Linked DNA regions of Pontibacter akesuensis. The protein of the gene in region 1 interacts with the protein of each later gene in a pairwise test. Links are inferred from orthologs where the notes say so. Each region holds a gene or a part of one and is shown in the gene's direction. Other genes may lie near its edges.

Region 1 (10,692 bases):
CGCAGCTCAGGGTACAGGTTGAAAAACTTCTCCTCTAGTTCTTCTTTTGTGCCACCCAGCAGCACGTCGGGGTTCAGTTTGAGAATGTACTCGCGGGTGAGCGGTGGGTAAGGCTGTTCAAAAACTTCCTGAACGGCATTCTCGGCCCCAAGCAGGCGCAGCTTATCCGTGAAGATCGTGTTCTGCCCATACACGTAAATCGGGTCGCTCCAGGTGATGGCCAGCACCCGCTGCGGGTCCTGCTTTTGCTGCTGGTGCCGATTTTTAAGTTGTGCCACCTCCTGCCGTAGTGAGTCAGTTAGCTGCTTTGCCTGCTGCTCACGTCCCATGATGCGGCCAATATCCTCCAGCCCCGTAAAGATATCCTCCACCGTTCTATACTTCTGGTAGTATACCGGCACACCCAGTTCTTGCAAGCGCTCGGCCACTTCTAGGGGTGTGATGCCCTCCACGGTAAACACTAAATCTGGCTTCAGCGCCAGCACCTGCTCGTAATCAACAGGATAATTGCTGACCAACGGTTTTTGCAGTGCCGCTGCCGGATAATCATCGTGAGGAGTGCGGGCGATGATGCTGCTGGTGTCGAGTACAGCGAACAGCATTTCAGTCATGGAGGAGGCAAAGGAGAAAACCCGCTGTGGCTTCCGTTCAAGTATAAGCTCGCGGCCCAGATCATCTTTTAGCACCAGCTGCTCCTGCCCTTCCTTTGCTTCCGGCTGGCAAGATAGCAGCAAAAGGAAAAGGGCAAGTATGGGGAAGATGGTAGAAAGGTGGCGTCTTGTTCGTTCCAAAGTATAGGTTGCCCGTATGAACACGAGCGGCTCAGTTTATTTTTGTAAATTTAGCGCAATTTTAGTTACAGGCTTAACAAAGAAACATGATTGTAGTAACAGGCGCCGCCGGTTTTATTCCCAGCTGTCTCGTGGGCAGGCTGAACCAGGACAATTTCAACGATATCGTGGTGGTGGACAATTTCTCCATTGCTAAAAAGGAAAACAACCTGAAGGGCAAGAAAATAAAGGAATTCGTGGACCGCGAAAACTTCTTCGACTGGCTCGACGCCCACTACGAGGAAGTGGAGTTCATTTTCCACCTGGGCGCCCGCACCGATACCACCGAGTTCAACAAAGACGTGTTCGACCTGCTGAACCTGAACTACTCCAAGCAAGTGTGGAATGCCTGCTGCGAGTACCAGATTCCGCTGGTGTATGCTTCTTCTGCTGCCACTTACGGCTCCGGCACCCTCGGCTACGACGACAACGAGGCAACCATTCCGCTGTTAAAGCCACTCAACCCCTACGGCGATTCCAAGAACGATTTCGATATTTGGGCGCTGGAGCAAACGGCGAAACCTTTCTTCTGGGCTGGCCTGAAGTTCTTTAATGTGTATGGCCCAAACGAGTACCACAAAGGCAAAATGGCCTCTGTCATTTACCATACTTATAACCAGATCAAAGAGAAAGGCAGCATGACGCTGTTCCGCTCGCACAACCCTGATTACGCCGACGGCGAACAGATGCGTGACTTTGTGTATGTAAAGGATGTTGTGGAAGTATGTATGTTCCTGATGCACCACCGCAAGAACTCCGGAATCTACAACCTGGGCTCCGGCAAGGCCCGCACCTTTATGGCCCTTGCCCTCAATACGTTTGATGCCATGGGTGTAGCCCCTGACATCGACTTCATGGATACGCCCCTAAGCATTCGGGACAATTACCAGTACTTTACGGAAGCCAACATGAGCAAGCTGCGCTCCATCGGGTACCAAAGGCCTTTTTATACTTTGGAAGAAGGTGTAAATGATTACGTGAAGAACTACCTGATTCCAGGTAAGTACTACTAAGCTATCTATGGAGGGTTATAGTTCAGACGTACTAAAACAGCTCACTTCGCGTATGTGAGCTGTTTTAGTTTCTGTTGATCTGCTTGCCACTACACTGATTGTTAGCTTGTACTTTCGTAGTCGCTGCAGTCTGTAATTTGAAACAAGCTATTCTTTCTAGTTACTGCTGATCCTCTAGTTCCCAAACACCAAACGTTTCACCTCAAGCTTTGGAGCGCTCACGGCCGCGAGGCCTCGTCCTCGGGCATCGCGCTGTGCAATTGAAGCTGCCACAGCTACGCTGCAGGCTGCCCTTACGGGCACCGCATCAATTACAAGGCGCTCTACCCAAGGACTGGAAATAGTTAAGTTAGCCAAAACTGTAGCTATGCAAGAAGTTCAAGTGTCCCCTTGAGGGGACTACAGGGGTGTTTTACTACTGCTGAATATTCCCCTACCTAGAGTAATCAGAGGCGAGAACTCTACATCCTTGTTCAAGCAACAAAATAAGTTCGTCCAAAAACTTTCATCCTAAAACAGCACCGACACCTGCGTACGCCCAGTGTGCACGGCTCCGACGCCGTTGGCTTTGCGGCCATCATAGTTCAGCGAAATGTTGAGGCCGTTGCTGAGGCGCTGCTGCAGCACCAGCGACCAGGTCATGTTGTTGCCCGGGCGCAGCGCGTTGAGTAACTCATAGCCCACATAAGAAGCCTGGTCGCCGTCGAACACAATGTTCACGTACTTGATGTTGCCTGCCAAAGTGCGCTTGCCCACCTGGCTTAGCTTTGTTTCCAGCCCCAGCTCATGGAATATGCCCTCCTGCTCAGTTTCGGCTGACGGCAGTACATCCTGCTTGATAGAGTATTGGTACTTGCCCGTAAAGCGCAGAATGGTGCTGGGTTGGTACGCCAGCTCCGGCGACAGCTCCCTTGTCTGTATCTTAAAGTTTTTCGAAGTCAGGAAATTTGATTGGTTCTCCCTTACGTTGTAGCCAAAGTTTAACTGCGTACTTAGCACCTCATTCAGGTTCAGTCGGCCCAGCACATTGTGCATGAGCACATTTCGGGTTTCGGTGCCGTTTGTCAGCAGTTGCTTCTGCTGGTTTTGCTGTACCGTATACTCCAGGCCGTACTTGGGGTTGCTTCGGTTAAAGTATACCGTGTGGCGCAACTGCTTCACCAGCGACAGCAGAAAAGCATCCTCCACCTCCAGGCTAAACGGGTTAAAGCGCTGGCTCAAATCGCTCTCCGTTGTTTTTTTGTTGATGCTCACAAAGGAGAGCATCGAAAAATTAGAGAGTTTTGCCTTCAGGCCCGGTTCTGCTGCCCAGCCGCGGGGCGCCGTGGTGGTGAGGCGGTAGGTAAAAGTGTTGGTGTAGGCATTCACGTACTCATCGGTGGGCAGGTATATTTTGATGAAACGGCGCTGGTCCACAGTCTGCGCCTCCAGGTAATCGTTCAGGTTGTTGGGATCTCCTTCGTCGCGCAGGTAATGTGTGCCCTGCCCCGGCAGCGTCTCCTGGAAGATGTAAATGCGCTTCAACTCGCGCCCGGTGCCAGTAGCGTAACTAAGTTCCGAGCGCAGCGCCCCTGAAAGGAAGTTTCCGTTCCAATCTACCCGCGACTGAATCGTTTCCTCGTTCTTGCCGTTCACCACATCCAGCTTACGGTACGTTCCCTGCACCAACAGGTCCTGATCAGGGCTCAGGCGCTTTTGCAGGACGGCATTAAAGGTTTGCCCTACTTCTGGCCAGCCCATAGTGCCGTAGCCTGATGGAAACCGATCGGTGCGGTGGGCGTAGTCGAGGCGGAACTTGGTCTTGGTGGTGTCGCCGTTCTCCAGGTAGACCAGGTGCTGCTCAAAATACTGTGCAGAACCTACTACCGAGTCCGTGCCAAGGGCGGTGATGCGGTTTTTATCGAAGCTAAAAGTATAGCCGGGCGATAGCTTACCGAAATCATACTCCACGTTAACATCGCCCCGGTACCACTGCGACTCCCGATCGCCCTGCGTGCTGTTCAGCAGAAAAAAATGATTGCGCAACTCCACCTTTCCCAGCTGTTTCATCACATCCAGATAATGCTGTACCCCATCCAGCTGCTCCTCCCGTGCGCGGCGGCTGATGCGGTAGTTTATCAGGTTAGCGGGATTTTGTGCGGCTCCCACCGAAAAGTTAAAGATATGGTCTTCGGCCTTCTCAGTAGGATTCAAGCTCCAGTTCCGGTCAAACTCAATGGGGCGGTAACGGTCGATCGGCTCAAAGTATTCATCTGTGTACTCGTAATTCAGGGTGCTGTTCAATTTATACTTGCCCAGGAACTGCAGCTCCTGGTCCTGCACCGCATAGCCCAACCGCAGCCCTTTGCCCTGGTCATCTCCGGCATCCAGGTCTGAGAAGCGGTTCAGGTCATGCTCCGACACGGCACCCTCTGCAAAAAAGCTAACACCCTTTTGCAGCTCATAATTACCGCCAAACGTAACCAGCTGCTTTTTTCGTGGCGTGGGCAATACCCGCACGGGCGCATAACTCCCCTGCTGCACCCCGTTGATAGGTGCCACCCACCGGTAGGCTCTACCGTTCACAGCCCCATTTACCGCAACATAGTCGCCGTTGCCCGGTCCTACGTTGGTAAAACTCACGTTATAGTACGCCCGCTCCGGATCGGATGAGAAAACATAGATGGAAGCCGTGCTTAGCCCGTTGTCATACACCGAATCCTGCCGGGCATACAGTACCTGCCCCGGATCATAACCCACACTATCGGCGCCAGACGAAATAGCCAATTGCAGGCTATCGCCTATACCCGACAGCAGCCGCTTCTGCTCAGGACCGAGGCTCAGGTTCAGCAGACTGTTTGGGTTGTCGCTCTCGTTGTAATAGTTACCGTATACTTTCAGCTTTCCGATGTTCTGGTAATGGCTTAGGTTGTAGATGCCGCGGCTGTAGTTCTGGTCCGAGTACTCAAAATCAACCTTAATCCTGGAGTTCTTGGTGATGACGTGGCGCGTAGTGAAGGTGATCTCTGCCTGGTTGTAATCGATCACATAGTCAAAGTCATAGCCGCGCCGCAGCAGCACGCCGTCCAGGAAAACCCGCTCCGAGTTGGCAAGCACAATCAGGAACAGTTCATTGTTTGGCCCCCGCAAACGGTATGGCCCCAGCACGCCCTCCTGTGCCGGAATCACCTGCGAGGCAAACTTCCCTTTCGACACCGAGGCCGCCACCGAGGTTACGCCCTGCCGCTCCGGGTCCTTGCCCAAGGTATAGCTAAAGGCGCCGCCCTGCACGTTCTTGTAAAACTGCATGAAGTAGGATGGAGGACTTCGCAGCACCACATCACCCGCTGTCAGTTGCCAGAGCCGGTGCTTGAGTGTGATGTATACCCTGTCAAACTCCTGCAGCTGCTGTGTGTTCCCCTCCGGCTGAAACGGAATATTCTGATCCGTGATGGCGGCCGTTATACTTATATCATCTGTTATTTTACCATCCAGCTGCAGGTTCAGGGCCGAGTTTACAAACACATTCTGCGTGTTGCCAAACGACACGCCCCGCGAAATGCTGCCTGTCTTGTTCAGTCCGGGCGTGCTGAAGATCTCTTCCTTGGTGTTGATGTCCTCCTGGTAAAAGCCCTTTTGAAACGACTCCATTTCCAGCTTGGTAATATCGCGCCTGGAAGCAGGCTGCGTCAGGTTCAGCGGCATCACCCGGAAGCACACCAATAGCGAATCGGGCAAGGCCTGCATGGTGCCAAGCGAGTCGAGGGCCACGGAATCGGGAGGCGGAAAAGCCGTCAGCGTGAAGGTGTTGTAAGTATAATTGTAGTTGTAGGTGAACTGCTCCTGCCTGGGATGGTGCAGTGTGATGGTGCTGGGCAGCAAGGTCAGCGTATCCAACTGCTGCGGCATAGCGGAAACGGGTATCCATTTGCAACGCTGGTTGCTCACCGGCGACTGTGCGAGCAGCGGCAGGCTAAAGCCGCACAGCCACAGCAACAGGAGCAAGCCCCTCCTATTCATCTGCCAGCGGTAAAAGAATATAGAAGACCGTGCCTTTGCCTTCCTCGGTTTCAAACCAGATGCGCCCGCCGGCATTCTCGATGCCGCGTTTGGCCACAGCAAGCCCAATACCCGAGCCAGTATACTTCGTACTGAAATTCGGGATAAACACCTTACTCTGAATATCTTGTGGTATACCGCTGCCATTATCTCTGATCGAGATTAACACCTCGCGGGCAGGTTGCAGTTCCAGTTTCACGCGGATGTCCGGCTTCCGGCTGGCCGGCACCGACTGAATAGCGTTCAGCAGCAGGTTATTGAAGGTACGTACCATCAAACTCTCGTCTGACTTCACGATTACCGGCTGAGCCGGAATGGCTTTGGTAAGTATGGCAGTGGCCGGATCGTTGTGCAGATCAGCTGCTTTGTGCAGGGCGGCCGCCACATCAATTGGCTCTGCCTTCGGCTCGGGCATAGCCGTGAAGCTGGAGAACGAAGAGGCAATGTCGTTCAGGATATTGATCTGCGTGATCAGCGTGTGCGAAATCTTATCAATCAGCTGCTCTGTGTTCGGCCGTTTTTCAGCAATCGCCTTCTGCAAGTACTGCAGCGAGAGCTTCATCGGCGTAAGCGGGTTCTTTATTTCGTGCGCCACCTGACGGGCCATCTCGCGCCAGGCCGCCTCCTTCTCCTGCATGGCCAAGTCCTGCTTGTTCTGCTCCAGCGTGAGCAGCATGCGGTTGTACTCGTTCACCAGCATTCCTATTTCATCGGCTCCTTTGTAGGCCAGCATTTCATTTTTCCCTGTCAGCGAAGTGCGGTTTAGCTTATCAGCCAGCATGCGCAGCGGCACGGTCAGGGCGCGGGAGGCAAAGAAGGTGAGCACCATGAACGTGATGAACATCACCGTGAAAATGTTCATGGTGGTTGTCACCAGCTCAATCAGCTTCAGGTCCAACTCCTTTTCAGAGTCAAAAAACGGAATGCCGATAAAGCCGGCTAGCTCGGCTGGATTGCTCTCGTAACGGAGCGGCAGGTAAATAGCATTGAAGCTTAAATTGCCGGTTTGCTCCTCCAGCAGCACCCTGAGCGCCTGCCGTTCCGAAATGGCCGCAAAGGCTTCCGGATTCACCAACTTAGAAAGTAGCCCCGCCTCAAAAATCAGCGGTTGACTGGTGACCAGCAGTTTGCCGTGCCGGTCGTACAGGTTAATATCGGTTTCAGAGATGGCCGCGATGTCGGCTATACTTTGCTGCAATTGCTCGGGGCTTTGCAGCAAACGCTGGCTAAGTTGCTGCGACAGATAATCCTGTATCGCCTCTCCCCGCTGCTCGTACGTCTGCATCAGGTCTTTTTTATAGGAGGCAGTTACCAGGCTGGCCGTGGTGACGCTGATGAGCAGCATCGGAAGCAGAATTCCGAAATTGAGGAAAATCTGAATCTTGGTGCTGAAGTTCGGGCTGAACGGGCGCAAATGCCGTCGCCGTACCAGCAAGTATAACATACCGCTCAGAATCAACCCTCCCAGGAACAGCAAGAACAAAAACGAGAAATTAGACAGTACTTCCCGGCTGCCATACTTCTCGGTGGTGATAATGAGAACATGTCCTTTGCTGCTCTGTACGCCGAAATGGTGGTAGTTACCGTGCGCCAGACCCTGGCGGTAAAACTCCTCCTTTTCCAGCAAATAGGGATTGAAGTTTGTGGCGTAATCGTACTCGCCTTCGCTGTAGCGCAGTTTGGTGTCATCGTAAATGGCGTAGCTCAGCATGTCGCGGCGGAACGGCTGGTCATACTTCTGGTCGGTGAGAAGTTCCGGCACTACGCTGTTCGGCAAGAGCTTCTTCAGCGTAAGGCGCAGCGCAATTGTCCCGGTCTGCCTGTTGCCGAGCGGCACCTGAATCAGCTTGAGGTACACGCGCGCGTTATAGCGCATCGGGTCCTTCAGCAGGAATAGGTTTTCATGTTCTGTCTGCGTACCGGGCTGATCGAACTGGCGTCGCAGCTCCTGCAGTGTAGTGGCCGTTGTGTCGGCGCTTTCCAGTGTCCTGCCGTTCCCGTCGAAAAGCAGCACGCTGATCTCATACTTGTCGAAGTACTCGTTCAGGTACTGCTTTGTAATTTTACGCTTGATGAAAAAAGCATCCACATACGGTCCCATCATCTTCGACTGTATCAGCTCGTCTGAGGCGATCTGGGTCGCCACCTGGTTTAGTTGGTACTCGCCCAGCACGTCGTTATCCTGCAGGATATTGAAAGCAAGGTTCTGCTTGTACGTCTTCAGGTCGTTGTGGTAATGCGAAAACAACGACATGGCGCCCGTGATGGCACTCACGATCACAACCAAAAAGAAAAACAGGTACGTCCGGTAAGCCATACTTACCGCATTCTGGTGCTGCGCCGCAAAGATGATAATGGCCCAGAAAACGAAGCCCACGAAAACCACCGTAAACAGCTCCGTCACAAACCAGCCTGTCAGCATCAGCAGAATACCGGCTATCAGCAGCAACAGCTTGTACGGCCCGGTAGAAGGTTCCTTCGGCACCAGCACCGACACCACCGTAGCCAGCATGTACGTGAACATGCACAGCGCCAGTGTATGCACCAGCATAATGCCGTACATCAGAATCCGGTATCTTGTAAAATCAAGGGAGCGGGTGATGTCAAGCACCAGCGGGGTGTTGTGGTAAATGTTATAGTAAAAGCGGAAAAGCAGCAGCAGCAGAAAAAAGAAGAGCAGCATGCAGGCCACCAGCAGCGGCTGCGTTTTCTCCTGCGGCAACAGCGCTATGCGGGAAACGGCCCTGTTGCGGATAAATAAGTATAGGCAGCTGCCTGCCACCACCAGCAATAGCAGCATGTTCAGCAGCAGATCGCCTACCGAAGGCGACCAGATGGAGGCCGCATAGAACCTTGGGTCAAACAGCTCCACCTCGCCGAAAGCAAACGGAAGGTTGAGCACCAGCAGCAACAGGCGCATCGATATCAGCAGCGCTAGCAGCACCAGCACTCCCTTGCTATAGGCGTGCCGCCGCACGTAACGCCGGCACAAGGCTACGGCGAACAACACATAAAACAGCAATCCAAAGGTTAGCAACGCCAACTCCAGCCGGTCCATCTTGGCCGTATTGCGGCTTTTGTCAAAGTCAAGCGCAAAAAGGAACTGGCCATCGTAGGTGCGCACGTGCGGCAATGGAGCATCGGCATCCAGAATCAATTGCACGCACATTTCACTAAAAACATCCTCATCCAGTTTTGGTGTGAGGTATGCGTAATCCAGTTGGTAATCTACCTGCAGCGGAATATATACATCCACCTCATACTCCCGAACCTGGTGCGGCACAACCACAAAACGGCCATACTCATTTTCGATTGCCGTCGGGGTTTTAAGTGGAGAGGGCAGGCTCACCTGCGGCACGATGGAGTGGTTCGACCAGAATACCAGTTTACCAGAGCGGTAAATGAGCACCGGGTACTCTGAGGCTTTTAAAAGGGCAGAAAAATGAATAGTGTTTTTGCCGAGTTTAGGGGCCAACTGCGCCGCCTGAGTATGCGCTTCTTCAATGCAATGCTGCACGCTTTGCTCAATTTCCCGTGCCTCTGCCTTGTAATCCTCCTTTGTCTGCAGCGATGCCGGAATGCCAAAATACAGAACTGCTGTCGCCAGAAAGCACAGCAGCATCATCACTAAAAAAAACAGAAGAGTAGCTTTCCGATCCAAGGCAATGCGGTTTATCCACGAATTTAAGCAAAACGCGGCACAACCGCCACATGCGCAAGAATCATGCTAAGGTTTGCTGCACCTGAAGCGTAAACGCAGCCCAGGAATGTATATAAAGTTACCAGTTACAGGCTTTTGGAAGCGGATGCTGCTGAAGAAAACCTTTGCCTTACCTAGCTGCCCAATGTTGTACTTTTTGCTACTTCTTATACCATGAAACATGTCCATCTCAAAGGTATCTGGCTATACTTATCTTGGGTAAACAGGAGAACAAAAAAAAGCCATCTTTCCTACAGCACAGGCTGCTGCAGGAAAGATGGCCATTAATTTAGAGGGTTGATTATTATTTGGCTTTTGCCTTTTTGTTATTCATGTACCATAGGAAACCAACGGCACCGATTAACACATACGGAATAGCCATCAGGTAAAGTATACCCGTGTTCAAGCCAGAACCAACCTGGTTCTCAGGCTCCTTGCTACCGGTGCCCACGTTCGACTCCACCGTGGCACGGCACATGGCACACTGGCTGTAGGCATCCGTTGTGGCAAACACAAATATGAATGCTATACTTAAAACTGTTATGATTTTACGCAAACCGTTTTTCATAAAATCTAAAGTAAACTAGCGTTTAAAAATTAAGTGTAATAAGGCGATATCATCAGGTAAACCAGCACACCCGTAACGGCCACGTACAGCCAGATCGGGAAGGTCCATCTGGAGATGCGGCGGTGGCGCGCCAACTGGCTGCTGATACCATAGTATACGGACAACAGTACCAGCGGAACAATTACGACAGCCAACACAATATGCGTGAGCAGCACGAAGTAATAGATGTACTTTAAAACACCTTCCCCGCCGTAGATAGTTCGCTGCCCCAGGAAATGGTAGGTAACATACGAAACCAGGAAGATGGCCGACAAACTAAATGCCGCCAGCATGGCTCCGCGGTGCACCATCACGTTTCCACGCTTCACATTGTAGTACCCGATAACGAGTGCCACCGCAGTGAGCGAGTTGAGTATGGCATGAAGGGTTGGCAAATAAGAAACATCTACTCCCGGGTTATTGGCTTTCGGCATAAAAAAAAGCACCGCCACCACTACGGGTATGGCTACCGACAAGATGGCGATAAGCGTCAGAAATTTCTTG
Region 2 (10,768 bases), 200 kb from region 1 along the record:
GGGTTAAAAAGCCTCTGGCCTTTGGGTTTATGCAAATTCTTGTCCCTATTGAACATTCTTTGCTCCCCCAATGTTTGCCCCTTAACTAGGCATAGGCTTGGTTTTTAATAAATTAATAGTACCCTAACCTGTTTATTTCGAGCGAACTAGTATAACTGTGAAGGCTTTTTAGTACTTTTGCGGCTCGAAAACTCAATTCAATGCAAAATATTCGGAATATTGCGATTATCGCACACGTTGACCACGGCAAGACAACCCTCGTGGACAAGATCATTCATGCTTCTAAGCTGTTCGCAGATCACCAGCACTTTGATGACCTCATTTTGGACAACAACGACCTGGAGCGCGAGCGTGGCATCACGATCGTTTCTAAAAACGTGTCGGTACGTTACAAAGACGTTAAAATCAACATCATCGACACCCCTGGTCACGCCGACTTTGGCGGTGAGGTAGAGCGCGTACTTAAAATGGCCGACGGCGTACTGCTGCTCGTGGATGCCTTTGAAGGTGCCATGCCACAGACACGCTTCGTACTGGGCAAAGCCATCCAACTTGGCCTGAAGCCGATTGTTGTTGTAAATAAAGTAGATAAAGAAAACTGCCGCCCAGACGAGGTGCACGAGCAGGTGTTCGATTTGATGTTCAACCTGGACGCCACCGAAGAGCAGCTTGACTTCGTGACCCTGTACGGTTCTTCGAAGCACGGCTGGATGAGCACCGACTGGAAGCAGCCAACGGATAATATCACGCCCCTGCTGGATGCCATCATCGACGTGATTCCTGCTGCCCCGTTCCGTGAAGGCACGCCGCAGATGCAGATCACTTCGCTTGACTACTCTTCTTTCGTGGGCCGTATCGCGATTGGTCGCGTTCACCGTGGAACATTGAAGGAAGGCATGCCGATCAGCTTGTGCAAAGCCGATGGCAGCACCAAGAAAGGCAAGATCGGAGAAATCCAGGTGTTTGAAGGACTTGGCAGAAAGAGCGTTTCTGAAGTATCAGCCGGTGAGATTTGCGCCGTAACGGGTATTGAAGGATTCGATATCGGTGACACCATCGCTGATGCCGAAAACCCGGAGCCACTGGCCCGTATCTCTATCGATGAGCCAACCATGAACATGCTGTTCACGATCAACAACTCTCCTTTCTTCGGTAAAGAGGGTAAGTTCGTGACATCACGCCACCTGCGTGACCGTCTGTTCAAAGAGACTGAGAAAAACCTGGCACTGCGCGTACAGGAAACTGATCGTGAAGATACCTTCCTGGTATTCGGTCGTGGTATCCTGCACTTGTCTGTACTGATTGAGACAATGCGCCGCGAAGGATATGAGTTACAGGTGGGTCAGCCACAGGTAATTTTCAAAGAAATTGATGGTGTTCGTTGCGAGCCAATCGAGCACATGGTAGTAGACGTTCCTGAGGAAACTGCCGGTAAGGTAATTGAACTGGTAACGCAGCGTAAAGGTGAACTGACCATCATGGAGCCTAAGGGCGACCTGCAGCACCTGGAGTTCAACATTCCGGCGCGTGGTTTGATTGGTCTGCGTAACAACGTGTTGACAGCAACAGCTGGTGAGGCGATCATGAACCACCGCTTCAGCCGTTATGAGCCGTTTAAGGGCAACATCCCAGGCCGTAACAACGGTTCTATCATCTCTATGGAGACGGGCCCAGGCACTGCTTATTCTATCGATAAGCTGCAGGACCGTGGTTTCTTCTTCGTTGATCCGGGTGTGGAAGTATACATGGGTCAGGTAATTGGTGAGCACAGCCGCCAGAACGACATCACGGTAAACATTCAGAAAGGCAAGAAGCTGACGAACATGCGTGCTTCCGGTTCTGACAACAACGTGAAGATCGCGCCGGCTAAGAACTTCTCGCTGGAAGAAGCCATGGAATACATCCAGAAAGACGAATTGCTGGAAGTAACGCCGAAAAGCATCCGCATGCGCAAGATTTACCTCGACGAAAACGAGCGTAACCGCATGTCGCGTGCTGACTAAGTATAAACAGCGCTAAGCTATACTTACAGAAACGCCTGCCGCAGCAATGTGGCAGGCGTTTTTTTGTGTGCTACAGATAATGGTGATATTTAGATCTCAAAGATCAGGGCTATAGCTTTATATTCTATAATGCTGCTTTCTATAAGACTTATTTCATTTTTTTCTTAGCGTGTTGAATAGTCACTATATTAGCCATAGGTTAGCTTAAGAGTATAGTAGTAGTTAGAACCAAAGCAAACTCCATACATAGTGTATAGCAGGAGTAGTACTCCTGCTATACTGTAGTTAGCAGTAAATAAACCATTACAAAAAATTTGCTATAGGATATTCTATATGAACATCAGAGGCATTGCTAAAACAGCATCAATTTACTTTGATATCAAGTACGCTATATTACTTGTGGTACTGTTCTTTTGCATTACTATAAGTGCTAATGGACAACATTATAAACTTCTGAACTTATCCGAAAAACAGGTAAGAGATGAAGTAAGAAACTATCATTCTGTTATCAGAGACTCCTCTGAACATGAATTTGCAACTACTCTGATTTTTAAGGACAAAAACAATGAAGTACAACTTCGGCTTAACTTCTTTGGAGGCAAAAGCTATCAAGTAGAATGCTTTTCGGCTAAGGAGTCCTTTGATTCAGCTATAAAAACTGCAGATAAGCTGTACGATAAGATTGGGGATAATTATTGGAGGGACAAGGACAAAAAATTTGAAGTCCGAATATTTAGTATCCAAGACAAAGTAATCACTTCATACAACAGAGGTGTCTCCAGATACTGATAATGGACATCTGTAAACGGAAAGACATCTAGCTACAACAAGGCACATAAGTCATACTTTGGCTACGCCTCGTTCGCCTTTTATACTAGCCGTTAGGTCCAATTCTAAATAACTAACTAATGAAGTTATTAATTTTAGTTTTCATGACATTCAGCTGGCTATTAGGGTTAGATGAATGTAATTCCTTAAAAACAGGGGTTTTTAAGATGACAAATGAAGTGGAAGGCTCTGCTCCAATTACATCAGTAATTGAAAGAACTGGAGAGTTTCAGTACGAACGGGTTAAAGAACTAGGGCTTGAAATAAAATATAAGGTTGAGTGGGTTAATGACTGCACCTATAAACTTGTTTGGCTGGAAACAATAAAGGACGAAAACAATTTTGGATACCCCACAAACCAAATTATAACAAATACAATCACTGAAGTAACACCTGAATACTACATAATTATATCCAGTTCTAATCTCTTTGAGGAAAAGTTTGAAGGGAAAGTTGAAATAGTAAAAAGGTAGAAGGCGCACAGAGCAAACAGCTTTCTATCTCTTCTACTGAAAGTAAACTAGATCCATGTTTGCGATAAATGCAATGAAAAAATAGAACTAACAGAACCTAAACATCAGGTTCGGCCGATGGCCTCGCCCACCTCTTATTACTCATTTCGTAACCAATCACCCAGAATAGCCTTAAAAACAAGTCACTAATCCTGCTCAAAATCCAGCTGGTATACGAGCTCATTGTTGGTCCTCAAAGTATAAGTCAGGTGCGTCTTGTCTGGTGAGAATTCTATCGTCCACACACTTGTGGCATTGCGGGGGCTAAGCTGCGAAGTATGCGCATCGGCCGGAAAGCTTTGCCTGAGCGCGTTACCGCTCGTGTCTGCAAATCCGCCATACATCGTCATCGTTTCCGGAGAGCCGTCGGCATGGCGGTGGTCGTGCTTGAGCGAGAGGCCCTGCTTTTTGTGCAGCGTCAGAAGCAACGTGCGGGATTTGTTGTCACCCACCCAGAACGGCACCCGTATGGAATCACCAGATACTTTTTGGATAAAGAGCTTAAGCTCCTTTCCGGCGATGGAGGTGTTACCCGGCGGATGCACAGTGGCCGTACCAGTATAGGATTGGCCTTCCTTCGCGCGAAGCGCTTTGAAGAACTGTTTCTGCTCTTTGGTAGCCGGCGAAAAGGCCAGCAGGAAGGTGAACAGGTAAGATACAAAAAGAACCATAGTAGCAGCGTTAGAAAGACAAGCTTAATGCAGGCATAAGGTAATCATTTTAAGCTAGACGCACATCTGATTCTGCTTCAGGGAGAGCGATCGAGGTACTTTGTCTGGCAAGTAGGGCTACAAACCGCTGGTTCAGGTACAGATCATCACATAAAAAACCAGTTGAGCCACAAAGTATAAACCCTTAACTTTGGTTTCAAATTGAGAGATATGAGCAAAGCAAATTGGAAAACCGTAAAGGAATACGAAGATATCACCTATAAAAAAGCGGATGGCGTCGCCCGTATCGCTTTCAACCGGCCAAACGTGCGCAACGCTTTCCGCCCGAAAACGGTGGCGGAGCTTTTCGAGGCTTTCCTGGATGCCCGCGAGGATACTTCTATTGGCGTAGTATTGCTGTCTGCCGAGGGGCCCTCTACCAAAGACGGCATCTACTCCTTCTGCAGCGGCGGCGACCAGAACGCACGCGGCCACCAAGGCTATGTGGATGAGGCAGGCATGCCGCGCCTGAACATACTGGAAGTGCAGCGCCTGATGCGTTTTATGCCCAAGGTGGTAATTGCCGTGGTACCAGGCTGGTGCGTGGGCGGTGGCCACAGTTTACACGTGGTTTGCGACCTGACGCTGGCGAGCAAGGAGCACGCTATCTTTAAGCAGACGGATGCCGATGTGACCAGCTTCGACGGGGGCTACGGCTCTGCTTACCTGGCCAAGATGGTAGGCCAGAAACGTGCGAGAGAGATCTTCTTTTTGGGCCGCAACTACTCCGCGCAGGAAGCTTACGACATGGGCATGGTAAATGCCGTGGTGCCGCACGATGAGTTGGAGGACACCGCCTACGATTGGGCACAGGAGATCCTGCAGAAATCACCGACTTCCATTAAAATGCTGAAGTTTGCCTTCAACGCCACCGACGATGGCATGGTAGGCCAGCAGGTGTTTGCCGGAGAGGCCACTCGCCTCGCTTATATGACCGACGAGGCCAAAGAAGGGCGCAATGCTTTTCTGGAGAAGCGCAAGCCGAACTTCAAGGATATTCCCTGGATACCGTAACCTGCAAACAGCAAAGTAAAAGGGAGACACAAGTATAAATCAGTCTGACTGGAGAAGTGTAAAAAAGGCCAGCTACCCTGTAGGTAGCTGGCCTTTTTTATTTTATTGTATGCTACTTATACAGGTCTAACGGCATCCTCTCCGGTTGAAGCCAGATCTTTCGGCTCTCCGATCTTGCCACCTACAGCTGCCGCAATGGCACCAAGCAACAAGCCAAAGAAAGCATAAATAGCGGCCTTCGAAACAGCCGAAGCCACATCGCCTCCAATTTGCTGTGCCTGCTGCCCTACCTGCGCCTTCGTTTCCTTAAACTGCGACTTCGCCTGCTCATAGGTAGACACCCAGCTGTTCACAATCTCGTTAGCCTCTGCCCTGCTCTTACCGGTGCGCTCCATAATCACATTTACGGCCGCCTCACGGTCTGCCGCACTCGCAATTTCGGAGCCCTGCCCATAGAGTTTGTCCATCACCGCATCAAAGGTTGAGCCGGCCGACTGCGGGTCTGCCGCTGCCTGCCCTGCTGTGTTCTGAGCGGCATTGCCTGCTTCTCTTGCCTCCTGCTCTATGTTCTCGGGCTGCAGTTCCGCTTTGCCCGTCTGCTGCAGAATCTGGCGTGCCTCCTGCTTTATAGACTGGAAGTTGACGCCACTTTCCTGCAACTGCGACTGAATGGCATTGCCTGCTTCCGGTGCCACCGCAGCTATTCCCTGCCCTGCCATCGACAGTGTGCGACCCACAACACTACCCACACCACTAATAATGCTCCCAATGGCTGTCGTGAGCAAGTAGAAGGTAAGGAGCGTAAATAAACTCCATGTCAGGATGCCGTGCAGAATGCTATCGAAGGCAGTAGGCATACCTGCTAAGCGGCCTGCTACCCAGCCGCCCGCAAAAAGTGAGAGCAGCATACTTACAATCCACCAGATCAGTGTGCCGGTACCAAGCCCTGCCATGGGGTTCTGCTCCTGGGCAGGATCAATCGAGCCAAAGCCGATGCCCAGGCCCAACAAGCTTAAGGTTAGCTGCAGCACCATGGCCACTACAAGCCCTCCAAATACTGCTCCCCACGAGATCCGCTTTATCGCGCTATAGCCGGCGGCGTGTCTGGTTGCTACGGGTGTAGTTGTTCGGTATACTCGTTCTTCGTGTAAATCATCTTTCATAGTTATTCAGTTTATAAATTTTCAAGATGTTACTTGTAACGTCAGTGGCAATAACAGGTTGTATTAATCCTATTTAAGGAGACTTTATAGTAATTATTCAAGTGGTAAAACAGCATGTACAGCAACAGTGTTTTCTAAACTCATGTTGCAACAATAACAATAATCCTGATATTCAATTATTTAAGAACAGTCTAGTAAAAAACAGAATTGATGCCACAACTCAAGGCAGTAAAAGACTCAAGTCGCAGAGCACTAAGTATAAATTGTACTTTACAACTCATATGCCTATTACCCTGCTGCAAAAGCAGAAGTACCCTTATACCCTGCCTTCCATGTCCTTCACCTGCAAAATCATTTCATTAAATAAATATTCTTTTATATAGTATAATTATATAATTAAATCATATTCCTTTGGTACATCATCAATTGCAGTTACTACTATGAAAAAAAGTGTATTTACAATGGGTTTAGCTACGCTACTGCTGGCGCTTCTCACTATTCCTTCCCATGCTCAGTTAAATGTTGGTAAAAAGCTGCAGGACAAACTCAATCAGAAAGTGAGCCAGCAGGTAGACAAATCCATAGATGGCGCACTGGAGGCTCCCCAAAAAGCAACAGAGAAGGCAGCTGCAAACAAACAGGAAGCTGCTATAGACAATAGTGCAGATACAGGAAATTCACCAAAAGCAGAAAAGGGAAAGGCAAAAGCATGGTCGAGGTATGATTTCGTGGCCGGCGACAAGGTGATGTTTGATGACAACCTGGCTGGCGAGGAAAACGGGGAGTTTCCGTCGCGCTGGGATTTGATCAGCGGCAACGCCGAGGTAGCGTCGTTCGAGGGCGAATCCGTGATCAACCTGGTGCAGTCAGGTACGGATATCACACCACTTGTGGCAACTGAAAACTGGCTTCCGGAAACTTTCACCATCGAAATGGATCTGTTTTTCGACAGCGACAACCCGAATGTGGCCTACGAGATTTTCCTGATACCGGAGGGCAGCAAGTATAAAGAGGCGGTACACAAAGAGCTTTGGTATCCCATCGACATCAGGGCAAACGCCGCGAGGTTCAAGACATTCGGGTCTGAGTCGGAGGAGTTGGCGGCTGCCGGTGTCAGTAACCAATGGCGCCATGTGGCCATCTCCTTTAACAAGCGCAGCCTGAAAGTATACCTGGACCAGTACCGCCTCATCAACATCCCGAACCTGGAGGGAAAACCCGGCGGTTTACGCATTAAAATTGACAAAAGCGTTGACGCCAACTCAATGGTGAAGAACGTGTTTATCGCCGAGGGCGGCAAAAAGCTGTACGACCAGATCATGGCAGACGGCAAGTATGTTACCCACGGCATTAAGTTCGATGTGAACAAGGCCACTATTCGGCCGGAGTCGGTGGGTACGCTGGCAAGTATAGCCAAGCTGATGCAGGAGCAGGCAGACCTGAAATTCAGCGTGGAAGGCCATACCGACACGGACGGTGACGACAACACCAACCTGAAACTGAGTCAGCAACGGGCGGAGGCGGTGCGGGCATACCTGTCGGAGCAGGGAGTGGCACCCGACCGTTTGATTGCCAAGGGCTGGGGCGAGTCTAAACCCCTGGACAGGAACACCACACCAGAAGCCAAGTCTAACAACAGAAGAGTAGAGTTTGTAAAGCTGTAACTAGCTCTCTCTTTTACCATACTTCTTTCATGAAAGTCCAGCCTTTGCGTTGGGCTTTTATGTTTAGGTGCTAAGATATTAAGTCGGTAAAGCAAGCGCGGGCCAGGGTAAATGCGGCTTCAGTATAGTAATATGGTTTCATCAAACGCAAAGGGCTCGCTATGTATAGCGGGCCCTTTGCGTTGAATTATTAACTGATCCTCACAGCTTAAACTGAAGCGAGAATTTCAGGCCAAACTTACGGGCGCCCTCATCCAGGTGCGTCAGGCGGTGGAAGGCATCCACGCGCAGCACCTTGAAGATATTTTCGATGCCGTAGCCGACTTCTACGTACGGTGTGCTGCCCAAAGTCTTAAACGTTTCCTGCGTGGCACCCGACGGCGTCGTTACCGGAATCAGGTCCAAATTCTTTTGGCTTAAGCTGCCGTACAGCACGTTGGAGCTAGCCAGCACGCGCCACTTCAGCTTCTTGATGAGCGGCAGGCGGTTGAACAGCAGCCCCTCGAAGTATTGCTCGTAGTGCAGCGAGGCGTAGGTGTCGCTCGCAAACTCGAAATAGTCCATCAGGTTGTAGGTGGCATCGTAGTAGAAAGGGCTTTCGTTGCCGGTGTGCACCTCCAGCAGCGGGTAAGGCACCGGCGAAAACACTTTGCCAGCCTCCAATCTGTAAAGGGCATTGCCCAGGCGGCCCATCACGAACTCCTGCTCTACGCCAACATCCACCCGCTGGTAATCCACCGTCGAGCCAAGGGCGTTGTTCAGGCCCAATGTATACTTCATACTTAGGATTGGCCAGTTGCCGCTACCCAGGCTGATGCGCTCGTTGTCGTTCTCTACAAACACCTCGTTGTTTGCATAGCGGGTGAGCACGCTTACCTCTGTGGCTGTAAAAGAAGTGGCAACCTCCTCAGGCTGCTCAGGTCCTGCCGTGTAGTAGGCAAAATCATAGGCCGGGTCGAAGTGGCGGGTACTCAGGCTGATGCGCTCGGTAAAGCCGCGCAGCACATCGCGCTGCAAGTATAAACTTGTCTCGCGTACCAGCATCGGGCGGCGCAGTTCGCCGAAACGGGAGAAGCCCAGGAAGAACGGGCTGGACTCCAGTTTGTCAGACATCAGGCCCACCTGCTGCAAATCCTCCTGGTGTTCCACACCGATCTCGCTCCAATGCCGGCGGCTCAAAATGTATTTAGCCCCCACGTTATACTTTATCTTCGCATCCTCAGTGCCGTAAGCTGCATAGCCGCGCAGTTCCAGCTTATCGCTGAAGTTGATGTTGGTTTTGCCGCCCACCTGGAAACGGTGTCCTTCTATGTTGTTATAGGCGTAGGTGTACGGCCACGGTCCCCAGCTTACCTTTCCAAAGCTCCTGTAGCCCGTTCCAAGTATGGTCGCAATGCTGGTAAAGCGCTGTATCCTGGGTGTATCGCGGATGGTGTTGATGGTGGTGTATACTTGCTTGTCGGCTACAGAAAGCGAGTCGTGGCGGTTGGCTTTCCAGAAATCATCCGTCTGCTTTGTTGCTGCCTTCAACAGCTCCACCGGCTTGTCAAAGAATCCCGCTGTCTGTGGCTGGTTTACCACTACCTGCCGGTATGAAGTGTGCACCTTCGCCAGCACACCCGGCCGGCTCGGTGTCAGGCCCACCAGCTTTATCCGTACATCCGATACCGAAGGCATCCACGCCTGCTCCCCTACCGGCTGCAGCTCCTGCTGCAGTGCAATGCTCTCCACAAAGTTGATGTTGGCCGATTTGCTGACGGTGGCGTCTATCTTGCGCAAGGCATACTCCTTGGCTGTCACCCACATCGTGCCGTTGAAGGCAAGGTCCTGCGGGCGCTTCTGCTTAAACGAAAGTTCGTAGCACCAGTCCTCCCCGATAAAGGTACTGTCCTCCAGTTCGTAGCTGTAATAGCCTTTCCAGCCATCGGCAATGGGGCTGATGAAGTTCTTCTGCAGCACGCTTACCCAGTTCTGGTTAAAATTGTAATCCTGATAGCTGCTCCCGATCACCTGCGACACCAGCGTGCCGTCCTGCAGGCCAATGCCCGTTACCTTGGAGGCTTTTATGATCTCTTTGCTGCGCTTAGGCTCACGGTTGTAGTAGTAATCCGACAGCGACTCGGAGATGAAGAACGGTAGCAGCTTTTTGCCGTCCTCACCGGCCAGGTACAGTTGCGAATCCACGGCTGCGGTCACCGCCTTGCCTATCAGTCCTTTTCCTTTCTTCTGCCCCAAATTGCTTACATCAAACTGCATACGGGTATAGGCTTCGTATTGGTAGGCGGCGAGCTTGCGCCTGTCGTTGCTGTTCTTGTTTTCCACCACGCGGCGCATAATAGCCCAGGCGGGGTTCTCTCCGGGCCTGATCACCACCTCCTGCAGCTGCTGGGCATTTGTGCCGAGTTTAAAGGTAAGTACCTGAGTGGCCACTCCCTCTGCCACAGGAAGCGATTGTGACAGGTATCCCACAAAGGAGGCTGTGAGTGAATCAGGCGTGCTGCTTAGCTTGATGTTGAATGCCCCATTCTCATCTGTGGAGGTTCCGATGGCGGAGTTTTTGACGTAGATGCTGACAAATGGGAGGGCCTCGCCCGTTGTCGCATCCAACACTTGCCCCGAGATGCGGGTTTGCGCGTGGCTTACCACGGCAGCAAGTATAAATAGTATTAGCAGTAGAGACTTACGCAAAGCAATAGGATAAAATGCGCGCAAAGGTAATATGATTTTTCATCTAAGCACCAACTTATTTGTTTAAACAACAGTTGTACGAAACACGGCTTCCCTTCTCCGCTGCTGTAGCGGCTATGGGGCACTATATTTGAACTTTTAACCCTCCATATTCTGGCCTTTAGCCTATAATTCTTTCCAGATGCT

The links.
Region 2: the proteins of rfaD (region 1) and A0W33_RS12555 interact in binary tests that used the Escherichia coli proteins (3 or more experiments, as listed by UniProt). The link is inferred for Pontibacter akesuensis from one-to-one orthologs.

Annotation. Positions count from the first base shown.
Region 1 is NZ_CP014766.1:3,130,253-3,140,944, reverse strand. Bases 44-2,860 are described here. They hold rfaD (ADP-glyceromanno-heptose 6-epimerase), read left to right. Parts: upstream 44-877; coding sequence 878-1,843; downstream 1,844-2,860. Other genes in these bases: A0W33_RS13325 (hypothetical protein), read right to left, coding at 2,354-2,860; A0W33_RS13335 (ABC transporter substrate-binding protein), read right to left, coding at 44-791. In the rest of the region: more of A0W33_RS13335, read right to left, coding at 1-43; more of A0W33_RS13325, read right to left, coding at 2,861-5,842; A0W33_RS13320 (sensor histidine kinase), read right to left, coding at 5,835-9,506; A0W33_RS13315 (hypothetical protein), read right to left, coding at 9,886-10,149; A0W33_RS13310 (DUF420 domain-containing protein), read right to left, coding at 10,179-10,692. UniProt on the Escherichia coli protein: Catalyzes the interconversion between ADP-D-glycero-beta-D-manno-heptose and ADP-L-glycero-beta-D-manno-heptose via an epimerization at carbon 6 of the heptose.
Region 2 is NZ_CP014766.1:2,932,891-2,943,658, reverse strand. Bases 3,253-6,145 are described here. They hold A0W33_RS12555 (1,4-dihydroxy-2-naphthoyl-CoA synthase), read left to right. Parts: upstream 3,253-4,224; coding sequence 4,225-5,067; downstream 5,068-6,145. Other genes in these bases: A0W33_RS12550 (hypothetical protein), read right to left, coding at 5,184-6,145; A0W33_RS12560 (hypothetical protein), read right to left, coding at 3,490-4,014; A0W33_RS12565 (hypothetical protein), read left to right, coding at 3,253-3,304. In the rest of the region: translational GTPase TypA, read left to right, coding at 201-2,003; A0W33_RS12570 (hypothetical protein), read left to right, coding at 2,337-2,792; more of A0W33_RS12565, read left to right, coding at 2,912-3,252; more of A0W33_RS12550, read right to left, coding at 6,146-6,230; A0W33_RS12545 (OmpA family protein), read left to right, coding at 6,671-7,894; A0W33_RS12540 (DUF5686 and carboxypeptidase-like regulatory domain-containing protein), read right to left, coding at 8,096-10,582. UniProt on the Escherichia coli protein: Converts o-succinylbenzoyl-CoA (OSB-CoA) to 1,4-dihydroxy-2-naphthoyl-CoA (DHNA-CoA).